DNA from 4 places in the Metabacillus sp. KH_069 genome. Region 3 is predicted to be linked to each of the others. Evidence: riboswitches for the same ligand, from Rfam matches in the RefSeq annotation. Region 3 holds a riboswitch; each other region holds the start of a gene.
What was found. Region 3 has a riboswitch for S-adenosylmethionine ahead of AC3ISE_RS04930 (bifunctional homocysteine S-methyltransferase/methylenetetrahydrofolate reductase). Riboswitches for the same ligand answer to the same signal wherever they lie in the genome.
Positions count from the first base shown of each region.

Region 1 (4,609 bases), 900 kb from region 3:
ATTTGCCTTACCTTTGTTCCTGATAGAATGATATGATCCGAGCTGTCATGAGGACATGTTTTCGTTGTTGCCATTCCCTCGCATTTGCTGCAGTAGAAGCTGTGATCGAATTTCAGAGGCTTGATTCCAAGCTCCTGTTCCTCAAACTGATCAAAAATTTTCTGGGCATCATAAGTTCCGTAGTAATCACCTACACCGGCGTGGTCTCTTCCTACAATAAAATGAGTGCAGCCGTAATTTTTACGGACAATGGCATGGAAAATGGCTTCTCTTGGTCCGGCATATCTCATCGCTGCAGGGAAGACGCCAAGCTCAACCCGTTCTTCCGGATAGTAGTTTCTTAGAAGAACCTCGTAGCTCTCCATTCTGATTTCGGCTGAAATGTCATCTGATTTTGTTTCCCCTACAAGCGGATTTAAAAATAATCCATCTACTGTTTCAAGGGCTGATTTTTGGATATATTCATGAGCTCTGTGAACCGGGTTTCTAGTTTGGAATCCAACGACCGTCTTCCAGCCTTTGCTTTTGAAAATTTCACGAGTTTCAATTGGATCGAACGTGTATTGCTTAAACGGCTTTACAGGTCGTTTAAGCAGTGTAATTTTGCCGCCTACATAGACATCTTCCCGTTCATGCATTTTTTTTACGCCCGGATGCGCAAGGTCTGCCGTTCCATAAACGTTTATGGCTTCAATCGCTTTGTCGGGTTCATAAACATCCTCAACCTGTATCAGGCCATATACCTCTCCTTTGTAAAGAAGTCTTGCTTTTTCTCCGACTATTAATCTCTCAGCCGTTTCCTTGGAAACAGGCAATGTAATCGGGATGCTCCAGACAGTGCCTGAGGCCAGTCTCATCTCATTTACGACCTGCTCATAATCTTTCTGAGAAAGAAATCCTTCAAGCGGGCTGTATGCTCCAATTCCGATTAATTCCAAATCACTTAATGCCATTGCATCAATTTCAATTTCTGCGTGAATCTCCTGATATTTTTCCTCTGGGTTATATGCTTGTATTAGCAAACCTCCGTGCGGCTGTAAACTCATTATTATAATTCCTCCTAAACATACCATTTTAATTGGTTTTAACGTTAAATGCCCCCGCCTTCTTCATGCACAGCCCGCTTTTCCTCTTTGATGGCCTTCATCAAACTGAGGGCTCCTAAGGTTGCAAGCATGACACTGACAAGAACGGTGATTGAGTAAAGATCACTTTCTAAAAATAATTTAACTAAGAAATAAGAAATGGCCAGTGAAAACAGAGGTGAAACAATCCATATGCGGACAATTTTCTTCACGATGTGGTTATGAAGAATTTCGCTTCCGTTTTTCGCCATTCCAAGACCGATAATCGCTGATGAAGTGACCTGTGTGAGCGGAACCGGCAATCCGAAAATGGAACTGATAATGACGAGACCGGCACCAGTTCCTGAGATTAATATCCCTTCAGGCTTTGAATATCTGGTAATCTTCTTGCCGTTGGTCTCCAGTACTTTTTTTCCGAGGAAAATGGCTCCGATTGCTACAAATGCCCCTCCGATCCAGGTTCCTTTTGAAACGGAGATCAAACCTGCTCCAACTAGAGGACCAACTGCATTCGCGACATTATTCATCCCCGCAGAGAAGGCTTCAAGAAATCCTGCAAGAATCAAAATGCCGGTAAGCCACGGACGATCATGCAAAAATCCCTTATTTTGCAGCCTATAGAGCCCTTTGCCGAATATCCAGGCTAAACCGAAAGCAGCAACAGGAACGATCACCCAAAACATCATAATGACCAGCAGCGAATTAACAAACAGCACTTGATACGCAATCCCGACTCCTACTACCGCCCCAACCGTAACTTCACTGGTAGAAAGCGGAATGCCGAGCAAATTTGCAAAAAACAGGGAGCTTGTCGCAGATAGAATGATAATCAGCACGATTTTTACATTAATAATTTCCTGAGGTATGATGCCTCCGCTGATTGTCTTAACAACTTCTCCGCCTCCGAGCACCGCTCCGGCAAAGACCCCGGCTGCACAAATGAAAAGGGCATGCCTTGCTTTTGGGACTGCACCTGACCCATAAGCAACACCCATCGAGGCAGCAGCACCGCTTGCCCCTATATTCATTGCAAAAAAGAGACTGATCGCAAGAGCCGCTATTTCAAGCACGGGACCTGCTCCTTATCCATGTAATCCGCATTCTGTTTTACCCTGTCCGCTCCATCTTCCGGAACGCAAATCATCGGCATTAAACGCAGGTGCGGTGCAGTGAGAGCAGCCAATGCTCGGGTAGCCCCTGTCATGCAGAGGGTTATAAGGCAAATCATTTTTGTGCACGTACCGCCATACATCTTTCCATGTCCAGTGAATCAGCGGACAAATTTTCACCGACTGAAATTTATCATCCCGGTTAATAAATTGAACATGTTTCCTTGTTTCTGACTGCTCTCTGCGCAGTCCCGAGATCCATGCTTCAGATTCAGATAACGTCTCGTTCAGAGGCTGAAGCTTTCTGATTTGGCAGCATTTATTCGGGTTGGTTTCCCAAAGTTTATCTCCATGTTCCGCTGCCTGTTCCTCTAATGTGAGTTCCGGCTTCTTCATCACGATATTCAGCTTCGGATATTTTTCCCGCACCCGGTCGATTGTTTCATATGTTTCTTTAAAATGAACGTCCGTATCCAGAAAAACAATAGTTGCATCCGGCTCTACTTTCGAAATTAAATCAACAAGCACAATCCCTTCTATTCCAAAGCTGCAGGCATAAACAATCTCTTTGCCGTAATGACTGTAGCTCCACTTTAAAACGTTTAATGCGCCTTTATAAGTGTCATCAACTTCAAACTCAGCCGCTGGCTCCTGCCAGTTTTCATACGTAAGCATGTGAATTCTTCCCCTCTATCAGCCAGGTCCCGTTAAAAAAAGACACTTTAACAGAATGACGGAACCCGTTCAATGTTAAAATGCCTCCAGTTTATCTAGTCAGCACATTATTTTATTCTTACTTTTTCGTTCTTCTCAAGCTGAATCACTTTGCCGTCCTGAACAATCAATGTGACAGAACCATAATTCATCGTTTTCAGCATTTCCCTTAATCTTTCGAAGACGAGTTCAAGCTGTTCTTCCTTTCCCACTGCAGTCCCCCATTTCATTTCTTATCCGCTCTTTTTTTCTGAGAAATGCACCGCAATCTGAGAATGTAAAAAAGCCTTCCAACTTGAAAGACTGTTCAGGTAATGTACCTTATCTTTCAAAATGGGTTTACATTTTGCTGGATTTAGCACCTTGCCAAACGCAGGTTGCCGGGCTTCACAGGGCCAGATCCCTTCGCCTCTCTGGATAAGTTTATTATATTTTTCTAAATTTTATCACAATTAGCCGCCGTGTCAACCCTAGTTTTTCGATCGGAATTAATTTTTTTTATTTTTCAGCGAAATTTAGTTCTAAAATTGAGAATCGTGAATAAAGTTTATGGTCAAAAAATTACTATCGTAGAGGTGAAACAAATTCTCATTCCATTCATTATGACCCTATTCGCTTTCGTTATAGGCGGATTTTCATTAGCTTATGCCATTGTATCTCTTGATGATCATCTTATTTTCCAAAAAATCAAAAGTGAACAATCCGGACTTTTTTGGATATTTGGCTGGCTCGGCCATGCGAGCTTCTCGTTTTGCAAAAGGTTTGATAAAAAAGCATGGCAGATAAAAATGTTCCGAACTGGTTATCTGCTTCTAAGCCTTGTTTCGATTCTAGTTTCGATTTTGATTTGGATATAAAAAAGAGACTGGGACGTAACGATTATCTCCTGAAACTAAAGCCGAACATTGAATAGTGCGAAAATTATTAAAAGAAAGGGCTATTTTCGCATAAATTGTTGTTTCTAATGTTAAATATAGTCCGTTCCTTGCAGCGAGAGGAACTTGCTTTCCGCGGGGAGCATGAGAGCCTCTCGGTGTTGCCTGTGGGGTCTCCCATTTTGCTCTATATCCCGCAGGAGTCAAGTTCCTTCCGCTGCTATCCTCCTAAGGTTTCTAACATTTAGTACTGCAGCAACAATAGAAAAAAATCCGAACTAAAACGAAATTCAAGTTGGAATTTCACATAATAGTTCGGATTATTCTTTGCCTGAAAACCTTTTGTCCCAGCCTCTTTTTGCCTATTTAAACAGTCATCCATGCTTCATTTGCCGGGTTTTCACGCCATTTTTTCAGCTTTTCCAGATCTTCTTTTTCAATGGATCCTTTATTCAAAGCTACATCAATCAATGAAGAATAATCGGTAAGAGATACAGTATGAATGCCTGCTTCTGCAAGCATTTCTGCGCCTTTTTGCAATTCATATGTGAAGATGGAGACCACTCCAATTACTTCACATCCTGCCTCTCGCAGAGCCTGAACAGCCGTAATAACGCTTCCTCCTGTTGAGATTAAATCCTCAACGACTACGACTTTTTGACCTTCGTGCACTTTCCCTTCGATTTGATTGCCTTTTCCATGGCCCTTCGGCTTGCTTCTCACATAGCACATAGGCAGATTAAGAAGATCACTAACCCATGCAGCATGAGGAATACCGGCTGTTGCGGTTCCTGCAATCATTTCAGCCTGGGGATACTCTTCCCTG
Region 1 covers NZ_CM174460.1:1,890,814-1,895,422, reverse strand. The annotation lists gene sat (sulfate adenylyltransferase) at 1-1,046, opposite strand, end outside; gene cysP (sulfate permease) at 1,091-2,113, opposite strand; gene AC3ISE_RS09350 (phosphoadenylyl-sulfate reductase) at 2,168-2,869, opposite strand; gene AC3ISE_RS09345 (YezD family protein) at 2,977-3,120, opposite strand; SAM riboswitch class I at 3,227-3,332, opposite strand; gene pyrE (orotate phosphoribosyltransferase) at 4,150-4,609, opposite strand, start outside.
Region 1: it holds a riboswitch for S-adenosylmethionine, as region 3 does, so the genes downstream of both, AC3ISE_RS09345 (YezD family protein) here and AC3ISE_RS04930 (bifunctional homocysteine S-methyltransferase/methylenetetrahydrofolate reductase) in region 3, are expected to answer to the same signal.

Region 2 (4,609 bases), 1.9 Mb from region 3:
TCAGCCGTTAAAAAAACAATTGTATGAGGGTGGCCGGCAATACTAGGCTTCACAATGTTATCCATTGCTTCAAGCGGGTAAGCCGCTCTTGTATTTTCAGTAAAGAAAGTATCATCATAGTCAGCAATTCTTGTATCATCGTCAAGGACTACATTTTCAAGCACTGACCCGAATCTTATCGCATCAAAGATTTGAGGCTCTTTTTCACGTGAGAGGTTGATGCACTTGGCATAACAGCCTCCTTCGATATTAAAAACACCTGCATTTGACCAGCCGTGCTCATCATCACCGATTAATTTGCGTTTTGGATCAGCAGAAAGGGTGGTTTTTCCTGTTCCTGACAGACCGAAGAAAAGGGCAACATCGCCTTCCTGGCCAACATTTGCAGAGCAGTGCATTGGCAGGATACCGCTTTCAGGAAGCAGGTAGTTCATGACAGAGAAAATGGATTTTTTCATCTCTCCAGCATATTCAGTACCGCCGATAAGAATGGTTCTTTTCTCAAATGAAATGATGATAAATGTTTCAGAATTTGTTCCATCCACAGCAGGATCTGCTTTAAAGTTTGGAGCAGAAACGATTGTGAACGGATTGTCATGCTGAATCAGCTCATCCACGCTCTCTGGCTGGATAAATAATTGCTGAGCAAACAGGTTGTGCCATGCGAATTCATTTACAACCTGGATCGGCAGGCGGTATTTTGCGTCAGCGCCGGCAAAGCCTTTGAAAACAAAGAGCTCATTGCGGTCTTTTAAGTATGAAAGAACTTTTAAGTACAACTTTTCAAATGCCGTTTCTGAGAAAGGCTGATTAACAGCTCCCCACTCAATTTTGTCATTTGTTGAATTTTCATTTACAATAAATTTATCTTTAGGTGAACGTCCTGTGTAAGTACCCGTTGTTGCACGGACAGCTCCCGTCGAAGTTAATGTTCCTTCACCCCGTTCTAAGACTTTTTCAACAAGAACAGGAACTGATAAGTTATGAAATGCATTTTCCCCTTTAAGTAATACATCAAGCTCATTTGTAATTTCGATTGAATTCATCCCATACCCATCCTTTACCTATATTTCTATTATTATTTTTAACTATATCTTAAAGTGACTCTTCTTAATTAGTATAACACATTAAAATAAATAGTCTATACTATTTAACTTATTCTACGTACAAATTGATGAAATGGAACTGCTTAAAGAACGTTTTCGATGAAAATGATACATATATAATAGGAAGTGTTTTTATTTCGGCATTTTGTGGAAACATACCAAAAGGGAACAGAAAAATCTTATCCGAAAACCTTGTCATTTTTTGTTGACACCTGGAGGAAATATACGATATTATATGTCCTTGAACGGATTCTCTTATCCCGAGCTGGTGGAGGGACAGGCCCAATGAAACCCAGCAACCTGCTTTATTTTTAAAATTCATTCATGAATTTTTGCGAGCAAAGGTGCTAACCTGATGCAAGGCGAAAGCCCTTGATCGATAAGAGCGAAAGGCTACGATTTTAGTAAATAACCTTTCCTCGCGGGAAAGGATTTTTTATTTCGAATAAATATATTTTGCCTGAATGTACTCGTGGATTCTCCTAAAACATGCCAACTGAAATATTTTGCCGAATGGTCAAAATATGAAAGGGAATGAGTTCCGTATCATCTAACCTTTTGAGGAGGAAAACTTTAATGACTAAACAACGTCGTCTGTTTACTTCAGAGTCTGTAACTGAAGGTCATCCTGATAAAATTTGTGACCAGATTTCTGACTCGATTTTAGATGCAATCCTAGAAAAAGATGCAAATGCCCGTGTAGCTTGTGAAACATCTGTTACAACAGGTCTTGTTCTGGTTGCTGGTGAAATTACAACTTCTACTTATGTAGACATTCCAAAAATCGTTCGCGAAACGGTTAAAGAAATTGGCTACACTCGTGCAAAATATGGTTTTGATGCAGAAACATGTGCAGTCCTTACTTCAATTGATGAGCAGTCAGCAGACATCGCGATGGGTGTTGACCAGGCGCTTGAAGCACGTGAAGGAAAAATGACAGATGAGCAGATTGAAGCGATTGGTGCAGGTGACCAAGGACTAATGTTCGGTTTTGCCAATAACGAAACGAAAGAATTAATGCCGCTTCCGATCTCGCTTGCTCACAAACTTTCACGCCGTTTAACGGAAGTACGCAAAGAAGAAATTCTCCCGTACCTTCGTCCGGATGGTAAAACTCAAGTAACAGTTGAGTATGATGAAAATGACAAGCCAGTTCGCATTGATACAATTGTTATTTCAACTCAGCACCACCCTGAAATTTCATTAGAGCAAATTCAGCGCAACGTAAAAGAGCATGTTATTAACCCGGTTGTTCCAAAAGAATTAATTGATGAAGATACGAAATACTTCATCAACCCGACTGGCCGTTTCGTTATCGGCGGACCACAGGGCGATGCAGGCTTAACAGGCCGTAAAATCATCGTTGATACTTACGGAGGCTATGCTCGTCACGGCGGCGGCGCATTCTCCGGTAAAGATCCAACAAAAGTTGACCGTTCTGCAGCTTATGCAGCACGCTATGTAGCTAAGAACATTGTAGCAGCAGGCCTTGCTGATAAATGTGAAGTTCAGCTTGCTTATGCAATTGGTGTGGCACAGCCAGTATCAATCGCAATCGATACATTCGAAACAGGCAAAGTGAAGGAAGATGTGTTAGTTGACGTTGTTCGTGCTAACTTTGATCTTCGTCCAGCAGGAATCATCAACATGCTGAATCTTCGCCGTCCAATTTACAAACAAACAGCTGCTTACGGACACTTTGGCCGTAACGATCTTGACCTTCCATGGGAAAGAACGGATAAAGCAGAAGCTCTTAAAGAGCAAGCGTTAAACCGATAATTAAATGAAGGATGAAACCAGCTTTGCGGCGGGTTTCATCCTTTTTTTTATGCGTAATAGTTGGTTCTGATTAGTAGGAGATTGGCTGAGGTAATTGAAGTGATTGTACCATTGCTCTTCAAATACATAATCTCATCCTTAGACTTTATTTTGTATTATTTTGTAAAAACCTGCAACATTATCCCAATATCTGTCGTTTAATAAGCAATCAGTATTTATGGAGGGAAAAACATGTGCGGTTTTGCAGGAGTTATTGATTTTGAAAAAGTACATACAAAAAGGTACCGGGAGTATATAGAGGCAGCAAGCAGGCAAATTGTGCATAGAGGACCTGACGACAGCGGAATATTTGAGGATGAGCATGCCATCCTTGCTTTTAGGCGGCTTAGCATTATTGATGTAGATGGCGGGCATCAGCCTATGCCATATGGAGACGATGACCGCTATCAGATTGTTTTTAACGGGGAAATTTATAATTATGTGGAACTTAGAGAACTCCTATTCCGAAAAGGAGAAAGGTTAAAAACAGAAACAGATACAGAAGTGATCGTTGCGCTGTATCATCTATATGGCAAGGATGTTCTTCGCTATTTGAGGGGGATGTTTTCCTTTCTGATCTGGGATGCGCAGGAGCAGCACCTTTTTGCTGCAAGAGATCATTTTGGGATAAAGCCGCTATACTACATAGAAGATGGATCCACTGTCCTTTTTGCTTCTGAAATGAAATGCTTGAAGGAATACAAAAAGACCTCTCATGTTAATGATGTATCTTTACAGCATTATCTTTCTTTTCAATATGTCCCTGATCCTGATACCATCCAGAAAGAGGTTCACAAAGTACCGCCAGGATATTGTGTGACAAAAGAGGCTGGCGATCGAATGGTTTTGGAGAAGTATTGGGAACCAAAGATGAAGCCGGTCCCTGCTAGTGATGGGAGCAGAATGATTGATGCCATTCAAACTGTGTTAGTCGATTCTGTGAAAATGCATATGCGAAGCGATGTTCCGGTTGGCTCTTTTCTGTCAGGCGGTGTTGATTCGAGTATCATTGCTTCCATTGCAAGTCAGTTCCATCCAGGTCTAAAAACATTTTCTGTAGGATTTAAGCAGGAGGGCTACAGTGAAATCGATGTTGCAAAAGAGACCGCAGCTGCCATTGGAGTAGAAAACTTTTCGTATTATGTAGATCATACGGAGTTTATGAGAGAGCTTCCCAAGATAATCTGGCATATGGATGATCCAGTAGCAGATCCTGCTTCTATACCGCTGTATTTTCTTGCCCGGGAAGCGCGCAAGCATGTAAAGGTTGTTTTATCAGGTGAAGGGGCAGACGAGTTGTTTGCAGGCTATAACATTTATAAAGAACCTTATGATCTGTCTGTCTTTGGGCATCTTCCAACAAGCATCAGGCAAGCATTAAAACAGCTTGCATCCATCTTTCCTGATGGAATAAAAGGCAAAAGCTTTATTGAAAGGGGAACAACCCTTCTGGAGGAACGCTATATAGGAAATGCCAACATTTTCTCTGCAGATGAGAAAAAACGGCTGTTAACAGGAAGAGATCATTATGTCAATCCAACAGAAATCACAGGAGATCTTTTTGAAAATGTCCGTCATCTCGACAGTGTTTCAAAAATGCAGTATATCGACCTCATGACGTGGCTGAAAGGAGATATTTTAGTTAAAGCAGATAAAATGACAATGGCTCATTCTCTTGAATTAAG
Region 2 covers NZ_CM174460.1:3,485,642-3,490,250, reverse strand. The annotation lists gene pckA (phosphoenolpyruvate carboxykinase (ATP)) at 1-1,046, opposite strand, end outside; SAM riboswitch class I at 1,359-1,492, shown strand; gene metK (methionine adenosyltransferase) at 1,683-2,885, shown strand; gene asnB (asparagine synthase (glutamine-hydrolyzing)) at 3,117-4,609, shown strand, end outside.
Region 2: it holds a riboswitch for S-adenosylmethionine, as region 3 does, so the genes downstream of both, metK (methionine adenosyltransferase) here and AC3ISE_RS04930 (bifunctional homocysteine S-methyltransferase/methylenetetrahydrofolate reductase) in region 3, are expected to answer to the same signal.

Region 3 (4,609 bases):
CGTGATTTCATTAGTCCTGCAAATGCTGAATCACTAAATGACTGATCGCCAAGTCCGACATCAGACAACATAATGCCCACCTTTATCTTATCTTCTGACTTACTAACAGATTCGGATTTTCCGCAGCCTGAAAGCAGCATCATGAGGCAAAACGAAAGCACGATCGCTCTATGATTTCTTTTCATTGATGGTTTCTCTCCCTTTAAAAGTATCTCCTCATGTCATATCGACTGATTTTCGAAAATCTTTATTATTTATTATTGGAAGGGTTTTGTGTGCAATATTTTTATGGGATGACAGAACCTCAGAATACTATCAGCCAATTTTTGATTTTATCCGCCGCCACCTGAGTTTTCATCTACCAAACTTGTAATTGTCCAAAAAAAAAGCTGTTTTCGTATAGATTGTTGTTATTCATTATAAATGTTGCCCGCTCCTTGCAGCGAGAGGAACTTGCTTTCCGCGGGGAGCATGGGGCTCTATTTCCCGCAGGAGTCAAGTTTATCCGCTGCCATCCACTAAGGGTTTTTAACATTTCGTCTAATAGCAACAATGTTTACAAAGAGCAAAAAAAACAGCAAGCGATCAACTCGCTTACTGTTCCTTTTTGAAATATGTCCAGCCGTCTTCCTGATAAACTTTCCCGGCTTTCATTAATGATCCGATTGCACGCTTGAACGCGCCTTTGCTCATGTTAAAGCGTTCTTTAATATCTTCAGGATCGCTTTTATCGAAGAATGGCATCGCTCCGCCTCTTGATTCCATGTAATCATAAAGCTGCTGAGCGTCTGCATCCAATGCTTCATGCTTTCTTGGAAGAAGGGATACGTTGATTGTTCCATCTTCTTTAACATCAATTACGCGTCCTGTTACAAGTTCCCCTAGACGAGGCTCTCTTTTACGCTGCGAAGAGTGAATGAATCCTTTGTAGCCTTCTTCGGTGATTATGTATGAGCCGGCAATAATCATTCTGTACACTCTGCCTGTCACGGTTTGGTTGTTGGCAGCACCTTCCGCTGAGACAATATTCTCCTGCATGACATCTTCCGTTGCAAGCTTCGTGAAAAACCTGCCATTTTTCGTTACCTTCAAAGAACAATAAAGCATGTCCCCCTCTTCAGGCCAGACCTCAATAAATGCGGGAAGAATATCATTTGCCACCAGCGCATCCTTGGATAAGCCGATGTCAACAAATGCTCCCATATCTTCTCTTACACTTACAACCTCAACCCAGTCATAATGATCCTCAGTAATTTTCGGTTTTTTCATTGTTGCAGCAAGACGATCCTCATGATCGACAATAATATAAACCTCAATCTCTTCTTTGCCTTCGATTGGCTCCGTGATTTCGGTTTTGTGAAGCAGCACACGGCTTTCTCCGTCTGTCAAATAGTATCCATAATCTAATTTTTCATCTATTGAAAGCGTCATAAACGTTCCTGGATTCATCAGTGATTTTCGTTCCTTTCTTTTGCAGGTTGCATTTGCTGTTATTGTTAAACTGATTAGGTGGGCAGACTTTGGATTTTGTCTTATCCGGCTCCAGCTCCCAACCCCTCGGTCAGAACGGCTCCGCACTTCGGTTTGTCCGGCTCCATCGCCTAACTCCTCGGCCAGAACGGCTCCGCCAGGAAAAGCAAAAAGCGCCTTTCCTGGCGGAGCCTTATCTGTCTGTCGGAGCTAAACAGGCGATTCCGCACTTCATGTGTTGTTATCCCAAGTCCATTCTACTATAATCTAAGAATAATACAAAGTTCTTGGAGGGATTCTTATGGCGAAGGATAGTTCGTTTGATATTGTGTCGAAAGTGGATATGCCTGAGGTGACGAATGCGATTACGATGACAATGAAGGAAATCGGCACGCGCTATGATTTTAAAGGGAGCAAAAGCAGCATTTCTCTTGAAAAAGAAGAGATTGTTCTAGTCTCAGATGATGAGTTTAAAATGGATCAGTTAAAGGATGTTTTTGTTTCCAAACTGATTAAGCGCAATGTGGCGACCAGGAATATTGATTACGGCAAGATTGAAGGCGCATCCGGCGGTACGATTCGCCAGCGTGCTAAGCTGATTCAGGGTATTGATAAGGATAATGCGAAAAAGATTAATGCCATTATTAAAAATTCTGGTTTAAAAGTAAAAACACAGGTTCAGGATGATCAGGTCCGCGTAACCGGCAAAAATAAGGACGACCTTCAGCAGGTAATTGCAGCCGTTCGCGGTGCAGACTTGCCGATTGACGTCCAGTTTCTTAATTTCAGATAAAGTGAACGAACACCCGGGCTCTTCTCAGCCGGGTGTTTGTTTAGCTGTTCGGCAGGTTTTCCTTTTGATCTATCCTCAATAAATTCCCCGTCTATTCAGAAAACTTTTACTTTTGTATTGAATCTATCCGAAAAAACATGTAAATTAGATATAATATCTTTTTGCTAATTTCATATTTCACCATTCTTATCTAGAGAAGCTGAGGGACTGGCCCTTTGAAGCTTCAGCAACCTGGCATAATGAAACCATCTGTATTCAGCAGAGCTTTCATTCCAAGGTGCTAATTCCAGCGATGCATCCATCGAACGATAAGAAGAAGTCCTGAACGTTCAAAAGTCTTCTTCTTGGAAGGCTTTTTTTGTTTTCTTTACTTGCATGAAGGAGGTTTGGAGTTTGACACTTTTAAACGATTTACAGAACAAGATCCTGATTGGCGACGGAGCAATGGGAACACTGCTTTATTCTCACGGAGTGGACCGATGTTTCGAAGAATTGAATTTATCAAAGCCTGATGAAATCTTAAATGTCCATAAGGCTTATATTGCAGCCGGTGCGGATGTTATTCAGACAAATACGTACGGCGCCAATTATATTAAGCTTTCAAGATACGGATTAGAAGATGAAGTGAGAGCGATCAACCGTACTGCTGTGCAGATTGCCAAAAAAGCAGCAGCCGGCAATGACACTTATGTTCTCGGCACAATTGGAGGCATCCGTGCTTTCAAAAAAAACGCCTATTCTCTTGAAGACATTAAAAGAAATTTCAGGGAACAGCTTTACCTTTTGCTCAGTGAAGAGGTCGACGGCCTTCTGCTTGAAACCTATTATGATCTCGAGGAAATAAAAACAGTATTAGAGATAGCGAGAAAAGAAACGAATATCCCGATTATTACAAACATCTCCCTGCACGAAATCGGGGTGCTGCAGGACGGAACACCTCTGCATGAAGGCCTTTCTCAGCTTGAAGCACTTGGTGCGGATGTTGTCGGGCTGAATTGCAGACTGGGACCTTACCATATGCTTTCTTCACTTGAAGAAATTCCGCTGCCTGATAAAGCGTACTTATCTGTTTATCCAAACAGCAGCTTGCCTACTCTTGAAGAAGGCAGACTTGTGTATGGCTCAGGAGAAAAATATTTTGCAGAAAGTGCTCTTGCCTTCAGAAATCAGGGAGCAAGACTGATCGGCGGGTGCTGCGGCACAACGCCATTGCACATTGAAGCAATGGCAGCAGCGCTTAAAGGCCTGGCTCCAGTTACAGAGAAGAAAGTGAAAATCAGAAAAGAAGAGATTTCTGTCACGTCAGCAGCGGAAAGAAAGTACCCTCCCCTGCAGGAAATAGTGAGCGAGAAACGTTCTCTGATTGTAGAACTTGATCCTCCTAAAAAACTTGGAATAGACAAATTTTTAAAAGGAGCAAAAGCTCTGCAGGCTGCTGGAATCGATGCCTTAACTCTTGCAGATAACTCGCTTGCGTCACCGCGGATTAGCAATGTTGCTGTTGGGTCCATCGTTCAGCAAACACTTGGGCTCAGGTCTTTAATTCATATTACATGCCGCGACCGCAATTTAATTGGCCTTCAATCTCATTTGATGGGTCTTCATACACTTGGACTTACAGATGTCTTAGCAATCACAGGCGATCCATCAAAAATCGGGGATTTTCCGGGAGCAACATCGGTTTATGATCTTTCATCATTTGATTTGATCAGCTTAATCAAGCAATTTAACGACGGCCTTTCTTATTCAGGTAAACCGCTTGGAGAAAAAACCAATTTCTCAGTAGCTGCCGCGTTTAACCCTAATGTCAAATATCTTGATAAAGCGGTAAAAAGGCTTGAGAAAAAAATTGCCTGCGGGGCAGATTATTTCATCTCACAGCCCATTTACTCAGAAAAACAGCTGATTGATGTATATGAAGAAACAAAGCATTTAACCGTGCCAATCTATATCGGCATTATGCCGCTCACAAGCAGCCGCAACGCAGAGTTTATTCATAACGAAATTCCTGGCATTACTCTTTCTGACAGTATCCGGGAAAGAATGGCTCAGGCAGGCGATAATCGTGAGAAAGCCTATCAGGAAGGATTGGCTATCGCTAAAAGATTGATTGATGCTGCCTTTGACTTATTTAATGGAATCTACCTAATTACACCATTTTTAAACTATGAATTAACCGTTGAACTGACAAACTACATTCATAAGAAACAAACTGAGGTCAATGAAAGGAAGATTACGCATGTCTGATATAAAAAAACAGCTTGAGAAAAAAATCCTCGTTCTCGACGGAGCGATGGGCACCATGATTCAGGATGCAAATCTTTCAGCAGCTGATTTCGGCGGAGA
Region 3 covers NZ_CM174460.1:986,851-991,459, reverse strand. The annotation lists gene AC3ISE_RS04945 (BMP family lipoprotein) at 1-185, opposite strand, end outside; gene AC3ISE_RS04940 (CvfB family protein) at 595-1,449, opposite strand; gene AC3ISE_RS04935 (YajQ family cyclic di-GMP-binding protein) at 1,772-2,263, shown strand; SAM riboswitch class I at 2,447-2,578, shown strand; gene AC3ISE_RS04930 (bifunctional homocysteine S-methyltransferase/methylenetetrahydrofolate reductase) at 2,657-4,510, shown strand; gene metH (methionine synthase) at 4,503-4,609, shown strand, end outside.

Region 4 (4,609 bases), 1.0 Mb from region 3:
CGTTTTCATTGCATCGTCTTCCATGCGTTCGATCATTAAATGCATGGCAGTTAGCGGGGTCTTCACTTCATGAATCCACGATAACAGTTCATCTTTTTCTTGTTCAAGCGAAATTCTGCTGTGCATAGCATCTTTTTTCAGCATCTCTGCCTGTTCGATGAGCGTTTTTTCGACCAACTGTTCAAATGGACTTTCCGGTACTGGAATGCTTGATAAATCAAGGTTGTTTTCCCGATCCTCCAGGCTTTTATAAAAAGCGGTTTCTTTATTGTACCGAACCGTTAAGAAAACAAAGAATGAGATCATGGAAAGGAAGACAATATACAAAACAGGCTCAAATGGAATGGCTGAATCGATGAAAGAGACAAAGAGAATCAGGACATGAATAAAAATGAAAAAGAAAATCCAGCTGCGGCGCTCTTTTAAGAAACAGCGGATCATAGCATTTCCTCTTCTGACGCAAGATAGCCCTGTCCTACTTTTGTCTCAATAAAACGGCCTAATTCAATCTCCTCGAGCCGCTTTCGCAGGCGGTTGACATTTACTGTTAACGTATTGTCGCTTATGAAGCGTTTATCATCCCACAGGCTGTTCATGAGTTTGTCTCTGCTGACAATTTTGTTTTTTTGTTCAATTAACAGTTTGAGGATGAACATTTCATTCTTTGTCAGTTCAACGGAGCCTGCTTCATTCGTAACCGTATTTCGTTCATAATCAACCGCAGCATTGCACCATGTTTTCAGACTTACTTGTTCAGTATTGTAGTTATAAACACGACGGAGAATGGCCTGAATTTTCGCGATCAGCACATCAAAGTGGAAAGGCTTTTGGACAAAATCATCGGCCCCAAGCTGCATGGACATGACCATATCAGTCGGATGATCCCGCGAGGACAGAAAGATGATCGGCACATTTGAATGGGCACGGATCATTCGGCACCAATGAAAACCGTCAAACTTCGGCAGCTGAATATCAATGATGACCAAATCAGGTTTAACTTCTGAAAATTCCTGCATCACTTTATTAAAATCAGTGATTCCATAAACATCATATGACCATTGATTTAATCTTTCTTTCATTTCATTAAACAGGGTTAAATCATCTTCAATTAAAAGGAGTTTGAACAAAAATGTCACCACACTATAAGGTTTCTTTTACAATTATTGTATAGTAAAACAGATTTGTGTGCTATAGATCACATTGCACGGAATATTCATACTAATCTTGACATTGTTTCAATAGATTGCTATTGTAATAAAAAAATAATTTCTTATCCAGAGAGGTGGAGGGACTGGCCCTTTGAAACCTCAGCAGCAGGTCTATGATGACACTGTGCTAATTCCAGCGGGTGAATGAACCTGATAGATAAGCATACCTTTATTTGTCAGCAGCGCACTCTTTTTAAAGAGTGCGTTTTTCATTTTTTTGGATTTGAAAAAAAGGAGAGTAGAAATGGAAGGTCAGCAGCAATTTCAGAGGAAAATGCAATCTCGTCATTTAGTCATGTTATCGCTTGGAGGTGTCATTGGAACAGGTTTATTTTTAAGTACAGGTTATACGATTCAGCAGGCTGGACCGTTTGGCACCATCCTGTCGTATTTAGTTGGGGCGCTGGTCGTTTATCTCGTTATGCTTTGTTTAGGGGAATTATCAGTACATATGCCGGAGACTGGTGCATTTCACAGCTATGCCGCTAAATATATTGGTCCAGGAACAGGGTACACAGTAGCCTGGCTGTATTGGCTTACTTGGACGGTTGCGTTAGGTTCAGAATTCACGGCAGCTGGGCTGCTGATGCAAAGGTGGTTTCCGTCCATTAACGTCTGGATTTGGAGCGCGGTATTTGCCTTGATGATCTTTTTATTAAATGCTGTGACGGTTAAGTTTTTTGCGGAGTCTGAGTTTTGGTTTGCATCGATTAAAGTCGTTGCCATAGTGATTTTTATTCTTTTAGGAGGAGCCGCAATTGTTGGCTTTATTCCGCTGACGGACTCGAGTTCTGCTCCATTCTTTACGAATCTTACAAGTGAAGGGTTATTTCCGAATGGTGCATTTGCCGTGATCATGACGATGCTTGCTGTGAACTTTGCTTATTCGGGAACAGAATTAATAGGGGTCGCAGCCGGAGAAACGGCAGAGCCTGAAAAAACAATACCCATCGCGATTCGAACAACATTATGGAGATTGATCCTCTTTTTTGTAGGAACGATTGTTGTATTATCGGCGCTGCTGCCTGCATCGGATTCAGGGGTTTTAAAGAGCCCCTTTGTTGCTGTTCTTGAACGAATTGGTCTTCCATTTGCAGCAGATATCATGAATTTCGTTATCTTAACGGCAATTTTGTCTGCAGCAAACTCAGGTCTATATGCTGCTTCCAGAATGCTCTGGTCTCTTTCAAATAAGAAAACCATATCACCTATTTTTGCTAGAGTGACAAAACAAGGTGTACCTATATATGCTGTGATATTCAGCATGCTGGGCGGTACTTTGGCTTTATTCTCAAGCATCATTGCGCCAGATACAGTGTATATCATCCTTGTCTCCATTTCAGGTTTAGCTGTGGTTGTCGTCTGGATGAGTATTAGTGCGTCACAGTTTTTCTTTCGCAGACAATATATCAAAGAAGGTCATTCAGTAAAGGATCTGGTTTACCGGACGCCTTTCTATCCCCTGGTGCCGATCGCATCTTTTGTGCTGTGTCTCGCATCATTAGTTGGAATCGCATTTGACCCTGCACAGCGAATTGCACTTTATTGCGGCATTCCATTTATTTTGATTTGTTATGGAAGCTATTATTTAACTCAGTATGTAAAGGAAAGAGGAGAAGGATATGCAGCAGAAAATCAATCCAATTGACGCTATTTTACATGACCATTCCATTATGATTCTTGATGGAGCACTTGCTACAGAGCTTGAGCAGCATGGCTGTGATTTGGACGATCCCCTTTGGTCAGCCCGAATATTGCTTGAAAACCCGGAATTGATTTATCAGGTTCATTCAGACTATTTCCGTGCGGGAGCGGATTGTGCAATAACGGCAAGCTACCAGGCAACAATTGATGGGTTCTTGAAGCGGGGAATCGAAGAAATAGAAGCCTTGCAATTAATGAAGAAAACGGTGCTGCTTGCCAAAAAAGCAAGAGATGATTTTTGGAAGGAAGAAATGGGAGCTGTTAGACCAAAACCATTGGTTGCGGCATCAATTGGTCCTTATGGCGCCTATCTTGCAGATGGTTCGGAGTATACAGGCAACTATGGTGTTACGGATGCAACATTAGAAGAATTTCATCGTCCAAGAATATCAGCTTTGATTGAAGCAGGTGCTGATTTACTGGCATTTGAAACAATTCCTTCCCTTCAGGAAGCAAACGTATTAAGTTCTTTATTGAAGGAATTTCCCAATACATATGCATGGCTGTCCTTTTCCTTGAAAAATGAGAAAGCGATTAGTGATGGCACCCTCCTCGAGGTGTGTGCAAATACCTTCGGGTGCAACGGACAAATTGCTGCAATTGGCATCAACTGTGCACCACTGGAATTGGTGAATGAAGCCATAAAAGTGATCAGCAGCCAGACAAAAAAACCGGTTATTGTATACCCTAATTCTGGAGAAGCGTATAATCCGGAAACTAAAACATGGCATGGGCAAAAATCTTGCCTTGAACTGGATCAACAGTCAGAAGAATGGTACAAATCAGGGGCCCGCTTAATTGGGGGATGCTGCCGGACAGCACCTCGCCATATTGAGAAGATTTCAAAAAAATGGCGGGCTGGTCAATCTGAAGTTTAATAAATAGAACAGAGAAGAGGCTGGGACAAATGGTTTTCAGCCAAAGAAAAATCCGAACTATTATGTGAAATTCCAACTTGAATTTCGTTTTAGTTCGGATTTTTTTCTTTGGCTCTTTTCATAAATATTGTTGCTGAAGTACTAAATGTTAGAAACCTTAAGTGGATTGCAGCGGAAGGAACTTGACTCCTGCGGGATATAGAGCAAAATGGGAGACCCCACAGGCAACGCCGAGGAGGCTCCCATGCTCCCCGCGGAAAGCAAGTTCCTGGAGCGGAAAGGAACGGACATTATTTATCTTGAAAAACAACAATTTATGGCGAAAATAGCTCTTTCTTTTAATGGTTTTCGCACTATTCAATGTTCGGCTTTCATTCAGGAGATGATCGTTACGTCCCAGTCTCTTTTTCTCACTGCTCTCATGCTGATGCAGAAGCATTAACTTTTGCCCACGCAGTCCTTTCACTCTTCCCGTGCAGGAAGTAATAAAGAAGAGAACTGGCTAGAACTACAAAGCCCAAAATCACATACAGCGTGCTGTAGCCTGTCACCGGAATGACAAAACCAAGCAGATATGGTCCAAATCCTAAACCAGCGTCAAGAAAGATAAAGAATGTCGAAGTGGCGAGCCCCATCCGGTGAGGCGGCGTTAATTTTACGGCAATCGCCTGTGTCGTTGATTGCATGTTTCCAAATCCAAGACCGATCAGTACACCGGACAGCAAGAAAATGAAGCTGGTGCTTGCTGTGCTGAGAAGGAACATACCTGCTCCAAACAAGAGGAAGGCAGGGTACATAATGAAGTTTGCTCCTTTTTTG
Region 4 covers NZ_CM174460.1:4,371,666-4,376,274, reverse strand. The annotation lists gene AC3ISE_RS21925 (sensor histidine kinase) at 1-441, opposite strand, end outside; gene AC3ISE_RS21920 (response regulator transcription factor) at 438-1,127, opposite strand; SAM riboswitch class I at 1,268-1,372, shown strand; gene mmuP (S-methylmethionine permease) at 1,453-2,856, shown strand; gene mmuM (homocysteine S-methyltransferase) at 2,831-3,790, shown strand; gene AC3ISE_RS21905 (MFS transporter) at 4,210-4,609, opposite strand, start outside.
Region 4: it holds a riboswitch for S-adenosylmethionine, as region 3 does, so the genes downstream of both, mmuP (S-methylmethionine permease) here and AC3ISE_RS04930 (bifunctional homocysteine S-methyltransferase/methylenetetrahydrofolate reductase) in region 3, are expected to answer to the same signal.